DNA from 4 places in the Providencia sp. LY12 genome. Region 4 is predicted to be linked to each of the others. Evidence: predicted binding sites of a transcription regulator. Region 4 holds the regulator's gene; each other region holds the start of a gene.
What was found. The regulator LexA, encoded in region 4, represses DNA repair genes until DNA is damaged. The targets are predictions, from matches to a motif close to TNCTGTATGTACATACAGNA.
Positions count from the first base shown of each region.

Region 1 (4,523 bases), 1.1 Mb from region 4:
ACTATCAGCAATCAGTCTATGATTTAGCCTTAGTAAACAGTACGTTAGTCAGTACAATGAATCAGGCAAAAATATCGCTACTCAGCCGATTGAAAGGCGATAGAGGTCAGCGAGGCACGCGTAATACATTGCAATATTACTTTGTCGCCCAAGATATTCATGAACGAGCTAGTTCATCACATATTCAATATCAACAGCTTAGCCGTCGTTTACGTCATTGTGATATTTTGTTTCGCTTTCAACGCTTATTAACCATGCAAGCCAGAGCCTGCCAGCAGGTTGCTCAATCCGTGTTATGGCGCAAGCAGTATCAACATAATCCACGCTTTGAGCGCACATTTACGTATATTGAAAACTCCTTGCAGCTACTCCAGCAACAATCTCCTGAATTGCATGAAATCAAAGCATTACGAAATTTGCTAAAAAACCTCAAAGGAATTGATGTCCAACTAAAAGGCTTGAGCTTAGGCCAAGCTTCTTGGCAGCAAAATAATAAGCAAATTGAGCAGTTATCTGACGAATCAGTCTCGGGTATTCGTGATGTATTTGCCCGCTTCAAACATCATTTAACCCCAAAATCCTCGCTGTTTCGCCATGCAGTGAGAATGTCAGCCTTGCTTTGCACTGGCTACGTGATTATTCAATTATTTGATTTGGAACGCGGTTATTGGATCTTACTCACTAGCTTATTTGTTTGCCAACCCAACTATAATGCGACAAAGCGCCGTCTAGCATTACGTATTACAGGCACTTTGTTAGGCATAGCCATTGGGTTACCTTTACTCAATATCGTGCCATCCATTGAGGGGCAACTCACCCTAATCGTTATCACCGGGCTATTGTTCTTCATGTTCCGTAGCAGCCAATATGCTCAAGCAACACTGTTTATTACATTGCTAGTGCTATTTTGTTTCAATTTACTCGGTGAAGGTTTCGAAGTCGCATTACCTCGAATTATCGACACTCTAATTGGCTGTTTTATCGCATTACTTGCCGTCAGTTTTATTTGGCCTGACTGGAAATTTCGACAGTTACCGCAAGTAGTGCAGAAAACGATGGATAGCAACTGCCGTTATTTAGATGCGATTTTACAGCAATATTATCACGGTAAAGATAATAGCTTGGAGTACCGTGTTGCGAGACGTGACGCCCATAATAATGATGCAGAATTTGCTTCAATTGTTTCAAATATGGCATCGGATCCTAAGTCATACCAAATCACGCAAGAACAAGCGTTCCGCTTACTGTGTTTAAACCATACATTACTGAGCTATATTTCAGCACTCGGCGCCCATCGAGAGCAAATGCAAAACGAAGCGAATCTCACCTTATTAAATGATGCAATCTGCTATATCGAATCGTCTATTCAAGTCACATCCTTAGATCCCGCTATTATTGATGAAAAGTCAGAGCGCCTAAGAGTGAGCTTACTGAATCGCATTGACCATGCCTCTAGCGATGACGATGAGAAAACAGTCTTGATCATGGAACAAACTAAATTACTGGTTGAATTAATTCCTGAAATAAAATCAATGATTAAACAGATTAGCTTGTCATAAAATAAACTGATGAGCGGGCATTAAAACCTATAAATGGTCATGCCCGCTGATTTGAAAGAATGAAAATTAGTTCATGCTGTTAAACCAGTTAATGAGCTCCTGCCGAGTTCGAGAAGGTAATACTTCACTATGGCACCCCTCAATAGCCGCAGCCAATCCAATCAACTGTTTTACACTTGGTATCAGCTTCCCATGCTGTTTTAGTTTCAAGAAGCACGCTTTAGCCCCAATCATAATGAGGTCTTCAGCATGGAAAATCCCAATTTTCCCAAGCGCCCTCTCCATTGCCATGTTCATATTAGGCAAGTCCTTGATGCGTACCGCCGCTGACTCTCTTTGTTGAGTTTCTTCCATGGCTGAACGGTAAGCTAATTCAATAATGTGACTCAATATTGATGGGTTACACCAGGCCTCTTCCGGAAGTTGGTAATAGCGCATCTCTAGAGGAATGCCTCTTTTGCTGTATACCAACCGCTCAAACCCAACTGATTCAAAATAGCTACGAGAAAACAGGCACCCACGAACATAGAATTGCCCATCCAGTACTAACCCCACCAGTGCATTATCAATGCACAAACAGTATCCACCGAAATGGTTTTTCTTTTTTAGCGCGCCAAACTGCCCCAAAATTTGTTGTAAAAGGGAACTTCTTTCATTTTGTAATGACACTTTTCCATCTCCTTATGAATAAAAAAAACACAATCGTCCTTGAGCTTCAAGCAATAAAAAAACAACTGTTTTTACATATAATTATGTTTAATCGATTTTAAAGTTTCAGTTAAAAATGCCAAGTATAACTCGCATAAAAACCACAAAGTTGCGAAGCGCTTTGTAAAAATAGCCTTGATATTGTATAAATATACAGTTACTGTATGTTCATACAGCACTTATCTCCATGAAACATTGTTCTACATGTAAAATTGTAGCGAGGTGAATTATGAGTATTTCTACTTGGAATAGCGCAACAACACATTCTCTTAATCATTTTACTAATGATAGCTTCACGCATGATCGTCTTACACATAGCAATTTAGGAAACGTAACCCCAGCAATGAGTTTTGCTAATGGTGCAATACAACAAGGTATGGTGAGCGAGCTAGTCTATAACGAACAACACCCAATTATGGATTACATCTTGCTACCGATGTTGCGCCAGTTTGGTATTCAATCACGTTGGCTATTATGGCTGAGCCCAGATAAAAAACTGAGTAAACACTGGTTAGAGCAAGCTGGTTTACCCACCAACAAAATCATGCAATTTAACCAAGTTAATTCAATTACGACCATTGATGCCATGGAAAAAGCATTAAGAAGCGGTAATTACAGTGTCGTATTAGGATGGTTGCCAGAAATAAATGAGCAAGATTTTATTCTTTTACAAAATGCGGCAGAAGCAGGTCATTCGATGGGATTCATTATGAGACCAGAAAAAACATATAATACAAGCTCAGCGGATATTAGACATCAAAACCTTTTAAAGATTCACGCCAATAACATTCACTAAACAATAATAAGATTTTTCTTACGAAATTTTACATTCATCAAGATAATTATAAAGAAATATATTTAAATTCTTTAAAAACAATAAGATGCGTTTATTAACAACAAAATGGGTAATATATTTATCTCTCTGATTTCAACGGTAAAAAAAGACTTTTTTTAACCTTTATTGCTTACCATACTTGTATCTTTTGGAGTTCGTTGTAGACTTTAGCCTGTTAAGCTCATGACATTATTTTTTTACTTTTCGTAAATTTTTGTGGATAATGTCAGCTGAACCTAGCAATTAAATTGAACCAATGGCAAATAATAAGGCTCACGAAGCCAAGCCAATATTGGATGATAACGAGGCGTAAAAATGAAAAAGACAGCTATCGCGGTAGCAGTAGCAGTGGCAGCATTTGCAACTGTTGCACAAGCAGCTCCAAAAGATAACACTTGGTACACTGGTGGTAAATTAGGTTGGTCTCACTACGAGCACGCTAAATTTACTGATGAAGACGGTGACACCGTTGGTACTGGCAAAAAAACTCGTGACCAATTAGGTGCGGGTCTGTACGCAGGTTACCAATACAACCAGTACATGGGCTTCGAAATGGGCTACGACTGGTTTGGTAAAATGAAGTACAAAGGTGAAAACCCAGGTAGCGTTTCTTCAATGGGTGTTTCTCTGACTACCAAACTGAGCTATCCAATCATGGAAGACTTAGACGTTTATACTCGTCTGGGTGGTATGGTTTACCGTACAGAAGCTAAAGTTAACGCTCTTGGTAAAGAAACTGACACTGGCGTTTCTCCAGTTTACGCACTGGGTCTTGAGTATGCTATCACTCCAGAATTAGCGACTCGTTTAGACTACCAGTGGGTTAGCCGCATGGGCGACAAAGACAACATCGGTGTTAGCCCAGATAACGGCATGCTGAGCGTTGGTCTTGCATACCGTTTCGGTCAAGAAGCAGCTCCAGTTGTTGCTCCAGCAGTAGTTGCTGAGCCAGCAGCTCCAGTTGTTGAAAACAAACGCTTCACTCTGCGTTCAGACGTTCTGTTTAACTTCAACAAAGCGACTCTGAAACCAGAAGGTCAGCAAGCACTGAACGAACTGTACAACGAACTGAGCAACATCGACCCAACTCAAGGTCGCGTGCTGGTAGTTGGTTTCACAGACCGTATCGGTTCACAAAACTACAACCTGCCACTGTCACAAAAACGTGCTCAGTCAGTAGTAGACTACTTAGTATCTAAAGGCGTTCCAGCAAGCGCAATCGCTGCTGAAGGTCGTGGTAAAGAAGATCCAGTAACTGGTAACAAATGTGACGCAGTTAAAGGCCGTGCAGCTCTGATCGAGTGCTTAGCGCCAGACCGTCGCGTTGAAATCGAAATCCAAGGTACAACTGAAGTTGTAACTCAACCAGGCGCTTAATTTATAGCCCTAGTTTGAATTTCGAACTAAATATAAAAAGCCCC
Region 1 is NZ_CM172594.1:1,568,751-1,573,273, reverse strand. Features, by position in the region: gene yccS (YccS family putative transporter) at 1-1,559, shown strand, start outside; gene ACY3ZI_RS07155 (TfoX/Sxy family DNA transformation protein) at 1,626-2,228, opposite strand; gene sulA (SOS-induced cell division inhibitor SulA) at 2,497-3,063, shown strand; gene ompA (porin OmpA) at 3,418-4,479, shown strand.
Region 1: sulA (SOS-induced cell division inhibitor SulA) is a predicted target of LexA. The motif match lies at 2,426-2,445, and genes of this name have one in related genera.

Region 2 (4,523 bases), 1.3 Mb from region 4:
TTAGCGGACTCTATCGACGCTCTGAATGAAACGCTCGGCGGCGTAAATGAGACCCTAAAAGGCACGAGAGAGCAGCAAAAAAAAGCCAAGGAGCAAAGTGATAGCTTCACAAAGTCGATTAACAATGCGACTAAGGCACTGGCTGGACTCTTCACGACCATATTCATGTCCACGGGATTAACTAAGCTTATCGAAGATACGGCTCGGTCAAATGACCAGCTTAATTTTCTAAGTAAAAATCTCGGCATGAATGCCACGCAAGTTAAACGCTGGCAGGGTGCCGCCGAGCTGTCGGGTGGAAGTGCTGAGGGCATGGCTTCCAGTATGGCTAACCTGAACAAGTCTCTTTGGGATTTGGTGACGGTAGGTGATACCTCAATTCTTCCTTACTTTAACGCGCTGAACGTGGGTGTGGTTAAAAACAACGGTGAGTTGAGAAACCTTGATGATATCTTGTTGGATGTCGCCGATAGCCTTTCTCAAATGTCCAGACCTCAAGCCTATAACTTCGCTAAGAATATGGGCTTTGATGAAGGAACGATAAATATGTTATTGCAGGGTCGCCAAGAAATGGAGCGGCAACTTGCACTGCAAAAAGATATCGTTGTTTCGTCTGAGCAAGAGTTAGAAATCAGCCGGCAGTTACAACAACAAAATGCGCTGGTCGGTATGCAATGGGATGGGCTGAAAACGTTACTTGGTAACTACCTCATCCCTTATGCATTAAAACTATCCGCTACAGTGACGGGCTTCCTTGGTTATCTGAACAAGAACAGAGATACCGCTATATTCATCTTCAAGGCGCTTGGAACGGTAATCGGTGTCACGCTAATTCCGATTGTACTAAAAGCGGCTACGGCATTCTTGGGGCTGTTTGGTGCGATTGGTTTACTGCCTGCTCTTTTATTGTTGCTCGGTGCCAGTTTATGGATGCTGTATGACGACTTCAAAAAGTGGAAAGAAGGCGGGGAATCATTACTCGGTGAGTATTGGGAAAAGTGGGATAGCACGATTACGCCGATACTTGAAAAGCTTGATGAGTTTAAAGACTGGTTCAAGGAAACCACAGTAGGTAAGTGGTTCACTGACCAAGAGGGCAATCTTGAAACTTGGAAAGTAACACTAGGGGGCTTTGCTCTGTGGTTTGGTGGTAAATGGGCGATTGGAATTCTCGGCACATTAACCAAGGTTAGCGCTGGATTCATCCGTCTCTTTGGTTTACCGGGCTTGCTTGTTGCGGGTGCGGTTACTGCCTTTGGCTTGCTGATTAAAGAGATTAGCGACGGATTCGATAAGCTTGATGAGCTACTCGATACTGTCGGCGAGAAAACTGGAAATATTGCTAAGGCTGCTATTGTCCTGAATGATCCGAATGCCAGCAAAGAGGATAAAGCTAAGGCAGTGGCAAAAGCCAGTGATGGGGTGATAGCCGGTGCCGGTTTCTTGAGTCTTGGCACTGATGGCATATCTAATATCTGGAGTAACTCTATTAGCGCAGGGAAAAAGGTATTTGGTTTAACATCAGCTTCCAGTGATTCATTCACGGCTACTAGTGTAGAAGTTCCTAGCCAAAATAAGCGCATCTATAAAACTGATAAAGGTGATATCGTTAGAGAGGACGGATCTAGGGCGTGGAGAAATAACAATCCTAGCAATATGATTTGGGGCGAAGCCGCCAGAAAGCATGGCGCTATCGGTCATGATACTAACGCGCAAGGTCATACAATGGCTATATTCCCCAACAGGGAGACCGGAGATAAGGCTAGGCGTTGGCTTTTATTTGAGAGCGATGGCGGTAAGAGCCTTGGGACTAAAGGCGATTACGGAGCTGGGATTGGTTACCAGAACAAAACTGTAGCTCAAGCGCTGACGGCGCATTCGCCACCAGAATCTGGGAACGATACTGCTGCGTACATTAGAGCTGCATTATCTGCGCTTGGTAGTACAGATCTTCGTATGGGGGATCTAACTCCAGCACAAAGGGATGCTCTTATTGCTGTGATTGACCAAAAGGAAGGGCAGCAAAAAGGAAAGGAATATTCGGTTAATCAGCAAAACTTAATTGAGAACGTCAAGGGAATTTCCTCCGCTTTAAATAAACCGTTAGTGTCAGGAGTTAACAATCAGGCAAGTAACTTTCTGGGTCAAACAAATAAGATCCAATCTCAGCCACAAACAGTGAATAACAAAGTAGAAGCTAACTTTGGTGATATTAATATAAACACCACTGCTAGTACTATTTCTGGTAATTTGGAGGATGCTACTCAGGTAGCTACTCGTCAGGTTTATCAGATGGTTTCTCCATTAGTTTAAATTGCTGTAGTTTGCGCCGATCCAATGGCACAATATGCTGAAATAATATTCATGAGGTGACTAATGATTAAGCATATCTTTGCTGGATTGGCGCTACTTCCTTTAGTTGCATTTGGTCAAGTAGATAATCCGTCAGTAGGAAGGGATAAAAGCGGAAATGTAAGAATTATAGATGGCAATTACGAGTGTTCATACGGCAGTATAGGTGAAAGCGGAGCATCAAAAGAAAAATTCAAGTCAGCAACTATTTATACCGAGAGCATGGAGAATGATACTATTTTGTTTATAGTTTCCTTCCCCGGTGATATTTCTGTAAACCCACCTATAGCCCAAAAGGCTAGCCAAACAACGGACTCTGTTAGTTACCAATATACTGATAATAAAGATAAGATTTTTATTATCGGGGCAAATGCCAATGAAGGTCTTTATGCTGCACTTGGAATGAAGAATGAAATTTTGCATGCAAGTACTTTAGTATACGATTGTAAGATGATTAAGAATTTAGAGCATCCAATGCCTACCGATTGAAACCAACAAGCCCACAAGTGGGCTTTTTTGTTGGATGAGCACCAAGTTTTTGTGTATGTATACAGTATTTTGATGGGTGAAAATGATCTTTACAACTTAAACGCTTGGAATATACTGTATATAAATACAGTTATATTTGGTGCATCATGAAGCTAGAACTTATCGATTCTGAGTCAATTATCAATATTCCGTTATTCCTTGACCGTGTTCCTGCGGGGTTTCCATCACCTGCTGCTGACTATATGGAAGAGAGAATAAACCTCAACAGTACGCTGATTAAGCACCCAGATAGCACGTACATGTTGCGTGTCGAGGGTAATTCGATGATTGATGCAAACATTAACGATGGTGACGTTGTTATTGTCGATAGCGCACTGGCGCCAAAGGATGGGGATATTGTTATCGCTAGCGTTGATGGTGAATTCACAGTTAAGAGACTCAAGTCTCATCCACCTATGTTAATACCAATGAATCCAGAGTATTCGCCTATCTTGATTGGTGATATGCAAGACCTTCAGATATTTGGGGTTGTAACCTACATTATTCACAAAGCTGTGTGAGTGTTGCTGCCTGCTTATACGACAAAGTTTGATGAGTTGCCAGTGGTTAAAGTGTAGATTGGTTATATAATTTTCAGATATGAAATACAGTGAAATAAGCATAAAGTGTGATATGGAGCATATGACCTGATGTTTTTATCATGTTAACATTTACAAAATTACAATATAACTTTTTATGTGCATTGACTGAGAACATAATGGAATTATATCAATTTAAAAATAACGACCAAATTGGTAGTTTAGATGCTGAGACTGACAATTTTCTATCAAGTTGTTTTTTAGAATCATCAGTTTATGACACTTTAAAAAGATTTGAAGCAAAAGATGCTGATTCAGTAAAGCGTATAATCGTTGGTAGAACTGGCTCCGGCAAAACTGCAATATTGAAAATGCTTGAAGAGGATGCTGATATAAAGAAATGTGCAAAAATAGAGGCTGAATCCACTGTGTTTGAGCATATAAATAATAATGTATTCATTTCTAAATTAGCATCATCAAATGTTGATTTGAGGGTTTTTTATAAGTCACTATGGATGCATGTGTTGCTTGTTAAAGTAATTGAGACTGTATATCCAAATGAACAGACATTTGTTGATAAAATATACTCATTAACTGTATCTAGAAAAAGAAGATATAACTTAGAGCTAGCAAGGGAATATATAGAAAATTATCAAGACAGTTTTTTTAACGATAAAATAGTTTCTGAAATAACTGATAAATTTCAAAATGAAGTTGGTGGCAGCTTAGGAAGCAAGGATACATTTTGGTCAGTAAACTTTAAAGCTAGTGAAGAGCAAGTAGAAAAAATACAGAGAGAAACAGCTAGGTATGTAAGTAGTAATCTTTTAAAAAAGCAAAGGGAATTAATTAATTTCATAACTGAAGATAGCTCTGACGAAACTCAAAGTAGAATAATAATCAGTATTGATGACTTGGATAAATCATGGCTTAGTAACAGCTCAATAAGATACGATTTCATTAACGCTTTGCTGGATGCATTTAAAGAATTAATTAATGTTAGGTCTGTTAAGATATTGATATCAATAAGAACAGATATATTAATGGGGATTTACAATACTAATTTAAGGCAGGAAGAAAAGGATAGATCTTTGATTGTCCCCA
Region 2 is NZ_CM172594.1:1,733,160-1,737,682, forward strand. Features, by position in the region: gene ACY3ZI_RS08120 (hypothetical protein) at 1-2,313, shown strand, start outside; gene ACY3ZI_RS08125 (hypothetical protein) at 2,377-2,841, shown strand; gene umuD (translesion error-prone DNA polymerase V autoproteolytic subunit) at 2,988-3,401, shown strand; gene ACY3ZI_RS08135 (P-loop ATPase, Sll1717 family) at 3,542-4,523, shown strand, end outside.
Region 2: umuD (translesion error-prone DNA polymerase V autoproteolytic subunit) is a predicted target of LexA. The motif match lies at 2,954-2,973, and genes of this name have one in related genera.

Region 3 (4,523 bases), 120 kb from region 4:
TTGAGGAAATACACACCGCCGCTTTGCCTGTGCTACGTGCAATTCCCTGTGCAATAAAACCCGCACCTTGCTCGTGACGCGCCAGTATGTGGCGAATTTTTTTGCTCTGCCCCAGCGCATCGTAGAATGGCAATGCAGCCCCGCCGGGGATACCAGAAACAATGGTAATACCATGTTTTTCCAACAAATGGACTATCAATTCTGCGCCTGTAAAACAGGTTTTTTGTGGTGATGTTGTGCCCGACTCGCTCATAATTTTTTATTCCTTCACTAGCCTGCGGATCCGAGTTTTAGGTCATAAAAAAACCCCGCTCGGTTTGCGCCGGCGGGGTTTCTAAATCGTGTGATTTGTTCCCGTTACGGCGCTAAGCCCACGACTACCACCACACGCACGACTACCGCGGCTAGTGGCGCGGTAAGTAGTAGGTTTGAACGGTTAGCGGTCATTTTCACGAGAGTTTCCTGTAATTTAATTCTGTCAGATTTAGCTAAAATCCATATTTACTGAATTTCCTGTTTAGCTAAAGTCTGTCTGATTTTTCATTTTTGTGTTTGCTGCATTTAAGAAACCATAAAATCCTAACCTTCACAACCCTTTTTTTCGTTTTTCTTAGTTGTGGATTTCAAATGAGAGGCGTATCACAGAATGTTGTTGAGGCGTGATAATCCCATTCTAATCAGCACACGCACAGAGAATGGATTTTTCTGAGCTCATCAATCATAAAAGAATTTTCATTATCAATAAGATCTTTTTTTATTGAAGCGATAATGATTTTAATTGTTTCCGTTCTATTTCTATCTAGAGATTGCGTTAAATCATTAAGTTCATTTGCAAAATTTGATGAAACTTTCATTGATAATCTTTTTCTCGGCATTGATGCCATTATTGGAGTTACCTTTAATAGTGCTTCATAATTATCAATATAAGTCTTTATTGATTCATCATTTTTATTATTTTGAACATACAAAAATAATAGTCGCTTATTCATATCTTGACTGCTACTCGAATCTATTTTCAAACAAGCTAAATTAAGTATTTCGATATAAATAGACGGTAGTATGGCTTCAATGGATATAACGTCCTTTTCTCTTTCTTTTTTTATCTCCGGCGTTGATTGTGCTGGTGTACTAACCGTTCTTCCACAGCAATCACAAACCCCAACAAGGATATTTTTAACAATTTTACTGGTTTCTTTAATTTCAAGATTTCTATAATCGAATGTTGTCGTTACTAAACCACAATCCTGACAAATCGCCTTGCTTTTATCGCCTTGAATATACAGTTTCATATTTTCCCTTATCATTTACTGATGGACGCTAATAAATATCCCCATTTCACCATCATCAATTAAATAATATTTAATATACCAGCCTTCTCTTTTTATTATATGTACATCTATTTCATTAGCTTGGTGATGTGAACTTTTTGAATAATCATTTCCTGTACTACGATGAATGATTTCTATAACCGTCTCTACGTCAATTTCACCCGTTTGCAACTTATTTTTATCGATATAATTATTACGTACTTCGTGTTGATAACAACCATGGACTAGCGCTGTTAAAATATCCTTTTTGACTTGCTTGAATCCCATAGAACACCCTTAATTTACGAAAAATTTCGTAAATGTCAAATGTTAGATATTTCGCTCAAATTGCATTTTATTTTTATATAATCAAATTGTTACATGCACATAAAATTAATTTCATAATAATTTTATGGCTAACTAATCTCCAAAAAATTAAAGCCCTTAAAATTAAGGGCTTTAATCGATGATTTTGATTTTCTAATTTAAAAATTAGAACGGGATATCGTCATCAAAATCCATTGGTGGTTCATTGGTTTGTGGCGCTGGTGAACGCGCTGGTGCTGCTCCGCCGCCACTGAATTGTTGTGCTGCTTGTGGCTGTTGTGGTTGACCCCAACCGCCCTGTCCGCCGCTTTGACCTTGTGATGGGGCATCGCCGCCACGACCACCAAGCATCTGCATTGAACCACCGATATTCACCACAACTTCGGTAGTGTAGCGATCTTGACCGCTTTGGTCTTGCCATTTACGGGTTTGCAGTGAACCTTCGATATAAACTTGTGAACCTTTTTTCAGGTATTCACCGGCAACTTCGGCCAATTTACCGAAAATTACAACACGGTGCCATTCGGTTTTTTCACGCATTTCACCAGTTTGCTTGTCACGCCAACTTTCAGAAGTTGCCAGAGTCAGGTTAGCGACAGCTCCGCCGTTAGGCATATAACGGATTTCTGGATCTTGTCCTAAGTTACCGATAAGAATTACTTTATTTACGCCTCTGGTGGCCATTTATTACTCCTGATGCATTGAATTTTTAATCTCTGGACTGACCGTGAAGTTTACCACGACCTATCTGTATTGCACCATAAATTGAGATTGCTTGATAAGAAGTTGCGAAGCGCTTTCCAAATTTAAGTGAAATCTGCATTACTGATTTTTAGTATAGACGTTAATTATTGGCGCCACAGATAAGTTGCCATCAGCCCCCTATGGAATGAAATATAAAGAGCACATATACTGTATATCCATTCAGCAAATTTTGTGCAATACTAAATCGTTTATTAATACTGGCTCGTTAATTAAGACTACCAAGTTCATTTTTGTTCACTATCAATTCATTCGGGAAGTGGTAAATGGAGAATATCGAAGTCCGCGGCGCACGCACGCATAACCTAAAAAATATCAATCTCATCATCCCCCGAGACAAGCTGATAGTTATTACAGGGCTATCTGGTTCAGGGAAATCCTCCCTCGCCTTTGATACCCTCTATGCTGAAGGTCAGCGTCGTTATGTTGAGTCGCTATCCGCGTATGCTCGTCAATTCCTTTCTTTAATGGAAAAGCCGGATGTTGACCATATCGAAGGGCTGTCGCCTGCTATCTCCATTGAACAGAAATCCACTTCTCATAACCCACGTTCAACGGTTGGGACCATCACCGAGATCCATGACTACCTGCGTCTATTGTTTGCCCGTGTAGGTGAGCCACGCTGCCCTGATCATGATATTCCGCTTGCGGCACAAACCGTTAGCCAGATGGTGGATAACGTCCTCGCACAGCCGACCGATCGCCGTATGATGCTGTTGGCTCCGGTCGTAAAAGAACGTAAAGGTGAGCACGTTAAGTTACTCGATAACTTAGCGAGCCAAGGGTATATTCGCGCCCGTATTGATGGTGAAGTTTGTGATTTATCCGATCCACCAAAACTCGAGTTACAGAAAAAACATACCATTGAAGTCGTGGTTGACCGTTTCAAAGTACGCGACGATATCGCCCAGCGCCTTGCCGAATCCTTTGAAACCGCATTAGAGCTCTCTGGCGGTACTGCTGTTGTCGCCGATATGGATGACCCGAAAGCTGAAGAGCTCGTGTTTTCCGCTAACTTTGCGTGCTCCGTCTGTGGCTATAGCATGATGGAGTTAGAACCGCGCCTGTTCTCATTCAACAACCCTGCAGGGGCTTGCCCAAGCTGCGACGGCTTAGGGGTTCAGCAGTTTTTTGACCCTGAGCGCGTGATTCAAAATACCGAAATTTCCCTCGCTGGCGGCGCTATTCGCGGCTGGGATCGCCGTAATTTCTATTATTTTCAGATGTTAATGTCATTGGGCGAACACTATAAATTCGATGTTGAAGCCCCTTATGACTCGCTCAGCCCTGCCATTCAAAAAGTGATTTTATACGGCTCAGGCAAAGAAACTATTGAATTCAAATACCGTAATGATCGCGGAGATATTACCGTACGCCACCACCCGTTCGAAGGTGTGCTTAACAATATGGAACGCCGTTATAAAGAAACGGAATCCACCGCAGTACGCGAAGAATTAGCGAAATACATTAGCAACCGACCTTGTGTCACTTGCTCCGGAACACGCCTGCGTAAAGAAGCTCGCTTTGTGTTTGTGGAAAATACCACCCTGCCTGAAATTGCAGATTACAGCATCGGTCATGCGATGGAGTTTTTCCAAAACTTAAAACTCAGTGGGCAACGCGCCAAGATTGCCGAAAAAATCCTGAAAGAGATCAGCGACCGTCTGAAGTTCTTAGTGAATGTGGGGCTCAATTACTTAAGCCTTTCACGCTCCGCAGAAACATTATCTGGTGGTGAGGCTCAGCGGATCCGTCTAGCTAGCCAAATCGGTGCTGGTCTGGTCGGTGTGATGTATGTGCTGGATGAACCGTCTATCGGGCTCCACCAGCGTGATAATGACCGATTGCTGGAAACCCTGATTCACCTACGTAACTTAGGGAACACCGTGATTGTGGTTGAGCACGATGAAGATGCGATCCGCGCGGCTGACCATGTGATTGATATTGGTCCAGGTGCCGGTGTTCACGGTGGGCAAATTGTGGCGCAAGGCACATTGGAAGATATTGTTGCTAACCCAGAATCCTTAACGGGCAAATTCTTAAGTGGTGAGCGCAAGATTGATATCCCGCAAACACGTGTTCCATTTAATAAAGACAAAGTCCTGACAGTCTCCGGCGCAACAGGCA
Region 3 is NZ_CM172594.1:601,108-605,630, reverse strand. Features, by position in the region: gene ilvB (acetolactate synthase large subunit) at 1-253, opposite strand, end outside; gene ivbL (ilvB operon leader peptide IvbL) at 358-447, opposite strand; gene ACY3ZI_RS02650 (hypothetical protein) at 678-1,289, opposite strand; gene ACY3ZI_RS02645 (hypothetical protein) at 1,305-1,595, opposite strand; gene ACY3ZI_RS02640 (single-stranded DNA-binding protein) at 1,800-2,318, opposite strand; gene uvrA (excinuclease ABC subunit UvrA) at 2,663-4,523, shown strand, end outside.
Region 3: uvrA (excinuclease ABC subunit UvrA) is a predicted target of LexA. The motif match lies at 2,545-2,564, and genes of this name have one in related genera.

Region 4 (4,523 bases):
CCCAAATAAAGCGTTGACTTGGTTTTTTATATCGACAAAATGCATAAGGGCAACTTTTATCCACTGAATGAGTAATTAAATCTAAAGAAATGATGAATTACTTAGAAAGATTTATATGAAGACTTCATTTTGCATTTATAAAAATGTCTAAATATTGCAAAAAACCTATAAATATAAAAATCTATATTTATATTTAAATACAACTTAATAAACCTATCAGATGCAAATTTATTGGATTTAACATCTATCCAGCGTCTTTTTCGCATCAGTAATCGCTACATAAGAAAGAAGGGGTAAGATAAGTCTTAATTAAAATTAACGCCAAATAGTAACAATGAATTTCAATAATTGTTTTTATTTGGTTAAATTTAACACCCAATGATTAACTAAAATGTAGCAATTAATGATTTATTTAAAATAGAAAAAACCATCTCTTAAATAAGGAGTTCATTTTTTATTAATGTTGCCTTTATTAAAGTTAAAATTGCGTATTCAATTTAGTAAGAAATTGTTTATTTCATCACCACCATTTCAAACACAACAGAAATGGAAGTTATGGTAAACTAAACAGTAATAAAAACTTGAAGCTATCTAGGTGGGGCCAAACAAGATGAAAACAATCAGTGAAGACATGCTGCTTACGACGGCCGAACGTATTTGTCAGTCTCGAGGCGTGCGTTTGACCCCACAAAGAGAGACTGTTCTGCGATTAATAGCGCAGCAACACGGTGCGATCAGTGCTTATGATCTACTAGATTTACTACGTGAAATAGAGCCTCAGGCTAAACCCCCTACCGTTTATCGCGGTTTAGAGTTCCTCATGGAACAAGGATTTATTCATAAAATTGAATCCACAAACAGCTATGTGGTTTGTCACCATGTGGATAATCCAAGCCATATTTCAGTGATGTTGATTTGTGATAATTGTGGCAATGTGACCGAAAGTGACTGCACGACTATCGAACAAGCGATTAGCACACTAGCGGAAGAAAATCATTTTCATCTCAGGCATACGGTGGTAGAAAACCATGGTTTATGTCAAAAATGTTTTGAGATTTCCAATTGCCAAGATCATGAACACTGTGAGCATAACCATCACGCCACGGTCAGTTCAAAAAAGAAGTGATATAGAATAAGTGGTCTACAGGAAGTAAAATAAAGGAAGCTATATAGCAACATGGAAGATGGCTATATAAAGAAAAACAGTATGAAAATAGCTATATAAAGAAAGGCTATTCAAAAAATAGAGATATTGAGTCTGCTGCCAGACTCAATCACTCATCATCAATGCCAGTCACTGTTACGGATAACCCCAACAGCTAGACCTTCGATAGTAAAATTCTGTTCGCGTAAATCAACCACAATTGGTGCAAAATCAGAGTTTTCAGCAATAAGCTCAACGCGATTGCCTTGTTGCTTAAAGCGTTTAACAGTAACTTCATCTTCGATACGTGCCACAACAATTTGCCCATTATGGACATTCTGTGTTTTATGTACCGCAAGTAAATCACCATCCATGATACCGATATCTTTCATCGACATACCATTTACGCGTAATAAAAAGTCTGCGTGTGGTTTAAATAATTCTGGGTCGACTTGGTAATGGCTTTCAATATGTTCTTGTGCAAGCAATGGTTCGCCAGCAGCAACACGTCCAATCAGAGGAAGTCCTAAATCTTCGGATTCTTCTTCTAACAACAGACGAATGCCTCTGGAAGCTCCAGAAACAATCTCAATTACCCCTTTACGAGCTAAGGCTTTTAAATGTTCTTCTGCCGCATTAGGCGAACGAAAACCCAAACTTGCTGCTATCTCAGCGCGTGTTGGTGGCATGCCCGTTTGCGAAATGTGGTCACGCACCAGATCGTAAACTTGCTGTTGTCGAGCTGTCAGTGCTTTCATCCCGTTCCCCTGTTTGTTTATACAGTCAGACTGTGAGTATATACAGGTAAATGGGTATTGGGAACTGTTAAATTAGCCAAAACCTGCTTTTGTTGATGAATTTCTGGCTTTTTATCTCTTTTACTGTTTTTAGCCCACTAAGCCGTAAAATAACGTGCCCATAATACGGTTCCCCAGATAAACAGAGCTAATCCTATCGTGACGAACACAGCTGCGGAGCCGATATCTTTCGCTCGCCCAGATAATTCATGGTATTCACTGCCAATACGATCAACAACCGCCTCAATTGCACTGTTAATTAACTCAACGATTGCGACTAATACAACTGAACCAATCAACAAAACTCTGTCAATTTGGCTAATATCCAAGTAAAAAGCTATAATTATCGCAATGATAGCAGCAATCGCTTCTTGACGAAATGCGGCTTCATTTACCCATGCTGCTTTTAAACCTTTAAGGGAGTATCCAGCCGCTTTGATGACCCGAGTGAGTCCCTTAGTTTGACTTGCCATATTTTTTCCTTAATTTTTAAACAATAATCAACTTTTGCAGTCAAAGTGAATTATCGATAACAGATCTAAACGTTGCTTTCTGCTATGATTGCGCAGCATTACTAACAAGAGGCTATAATCATTTATGTCACTATGGCGTAAAATATATTACAACACGTTGAATTTACCACTGAAATTATTGGTAAAAAGTAAACTAATCCCAACGGATCCGATAACAGAGTTACAGCTTGACCCAAGCAAGCCAACGCTGTACGTCTTGCCATATCACTCAAAGTCCGACCTGCTCACGCTTCGCCAACAATGCTTAGCGATTGGTTTACCTGATCCGCTAGTGGATAACGACATCAATGGCACCAAGCTCCCAGCCTATGTGTTTATTGATGATGGCCCGCGCGTGTTCCGTTACTACTCCCCAGATCCACGTAAAGAGTCAGTAAAAATATTCCATGCGTATCTGGATTTGCATAAAAACAATCCAAATCTTGATATTCAAATGCTACCTGCATCCGTCATGTTTGGACGTGCGCCGGGTCGCGAAGGGCATAAGCCTGCCCCGCTAAAACTCTTAAACGGTGTGCAAAAATTCTTTGCAGTCCTGTGGTTAGGGCGCGATAGCTTTGTACGTTTCTCTCCGAGTATTTCTCTTGGCCAGATGGCGCAAGAACATGGCACCGACACCATCATTGCCAATAAACTTGCTCGCGTAGCACGTATTCACTACTCTCGTCAGCGTTTAGCTGCGGTCGGGCCAAAACTGCCTGCCCGTTATGAGCTATTTAATAAGCTGCTATCCTCTAAAGCGATTGAAAAAGCCGTTGAAGACGAAGCGCGCAGTAAAAAAATCCCATTACAAAAAGCCCAGCAAAATGCCGTGGCGATGATGGAAGAGATTGCTGCTAACTTCTCTTATGAAGCAGTGCGACTGACTGACCGTGTACTCGGTTGGACATGGAACCGCTTATACCAAGGGATCAACGTTCAACATGCTGAGCGCGTTCGCCAGCTGGCGCAAGATGGTCACGAAATTGTGTATGTGCCCTCTCACCGTAGCCATATGGACTACCTGCTGCTTTCTTATGTGCTTTATCACCAAGGCTTAGTGCCACCACACATTGCGGCGGGTATTAACCTTAACTTTTGGCCAGCCGGTCCTATTTTCCGCCGTTTAGGTGCGTTCTTTATTCGCCGTACGTTCAAAGGCAATAAACTCTATTCCACCGTATTCCGCGAATACCTTAGTGAGCTATTTGCTCGCGGCTATTCGATTGAATACTTTGTGGAAGGCGGTCGTTCACGTACAGGTCGCTTACTGGAACCGAAAACCGGTACCTTGTCGATGACCCTACAAGCGATGCTACGCGGAGACTCCCGCCCTATCACCATCGTTCCTATCTATATTGGTTACGAACATGTGATGGAAGTGGGAACTTACGCAAAAGAGCTGCGTGGCGCTGAGAAAGAGAAAGAAGGCTTCTTCTCCATGGTACGTGGTCTGCGTAAACTACGTAATTTGGGTCAAGGTTATGTGAACTTTGGGCAACCAATTTCACTGACCCAGTACTTAAATAACCGCGTACCAAATTGGCGTGAATCTATCGACCCGATTGAACCACAGCGCCCGAGCTGGTTAAACCCAACCGTCAGCAGCTTAGCCGATAACATTATGGTGAATATCAATAATGCGGCAGCTGCCAACGCGATTAACCTATGTTCAACGGCATTGTTGGCTTCACGTCAGCGCTCGCTCACCCGTGAACAACTGCTTGAACAAATCGAGTGCTATCTACAGCTACTGCGCAATGTGCCTTACACTGCCGATGCAACTACGCCGAACAAAACGGCTGAAGAGCTGCTTGAACACGCTTTGCAGATGAACAAGTTTGAAGTCGAAAAAGACAGCATGGGGGATATTATTATTCTGCCACGCGAAAATGCCGTCTTAATGACCTATTACCGTAACAATATTCATCACTTACTGGTTCTGCCTTCGCTTATCGCCAGCATTGTGCTGCACCATGAGCGCATTAGCCGTGATGCAATCCACCAGCAAGTTGCGCTGATTTATCCATTCCTGAAAGCTGAGCTGTTTATGCGTTATGACGCAAACGC
Region 4 is NZ_CM172594.1:482,113-486,635, reverse strand. Features, by position in the region: gene zur (zinc uptake transcriptional repressor Zur) at 611-1,126, shown strand; gene lexA (transcriptional repressor LexA) at 1,285-1,902, opposite strand; gene ACY3ZI_RS02130 (diacylglycerol kinase) at 2,040-2,414, opposite strand; gene plsB (glycerol-3-phosphate 1-O-acyltransferase PlsB) at 2,539-4,523, shown strand, end outside.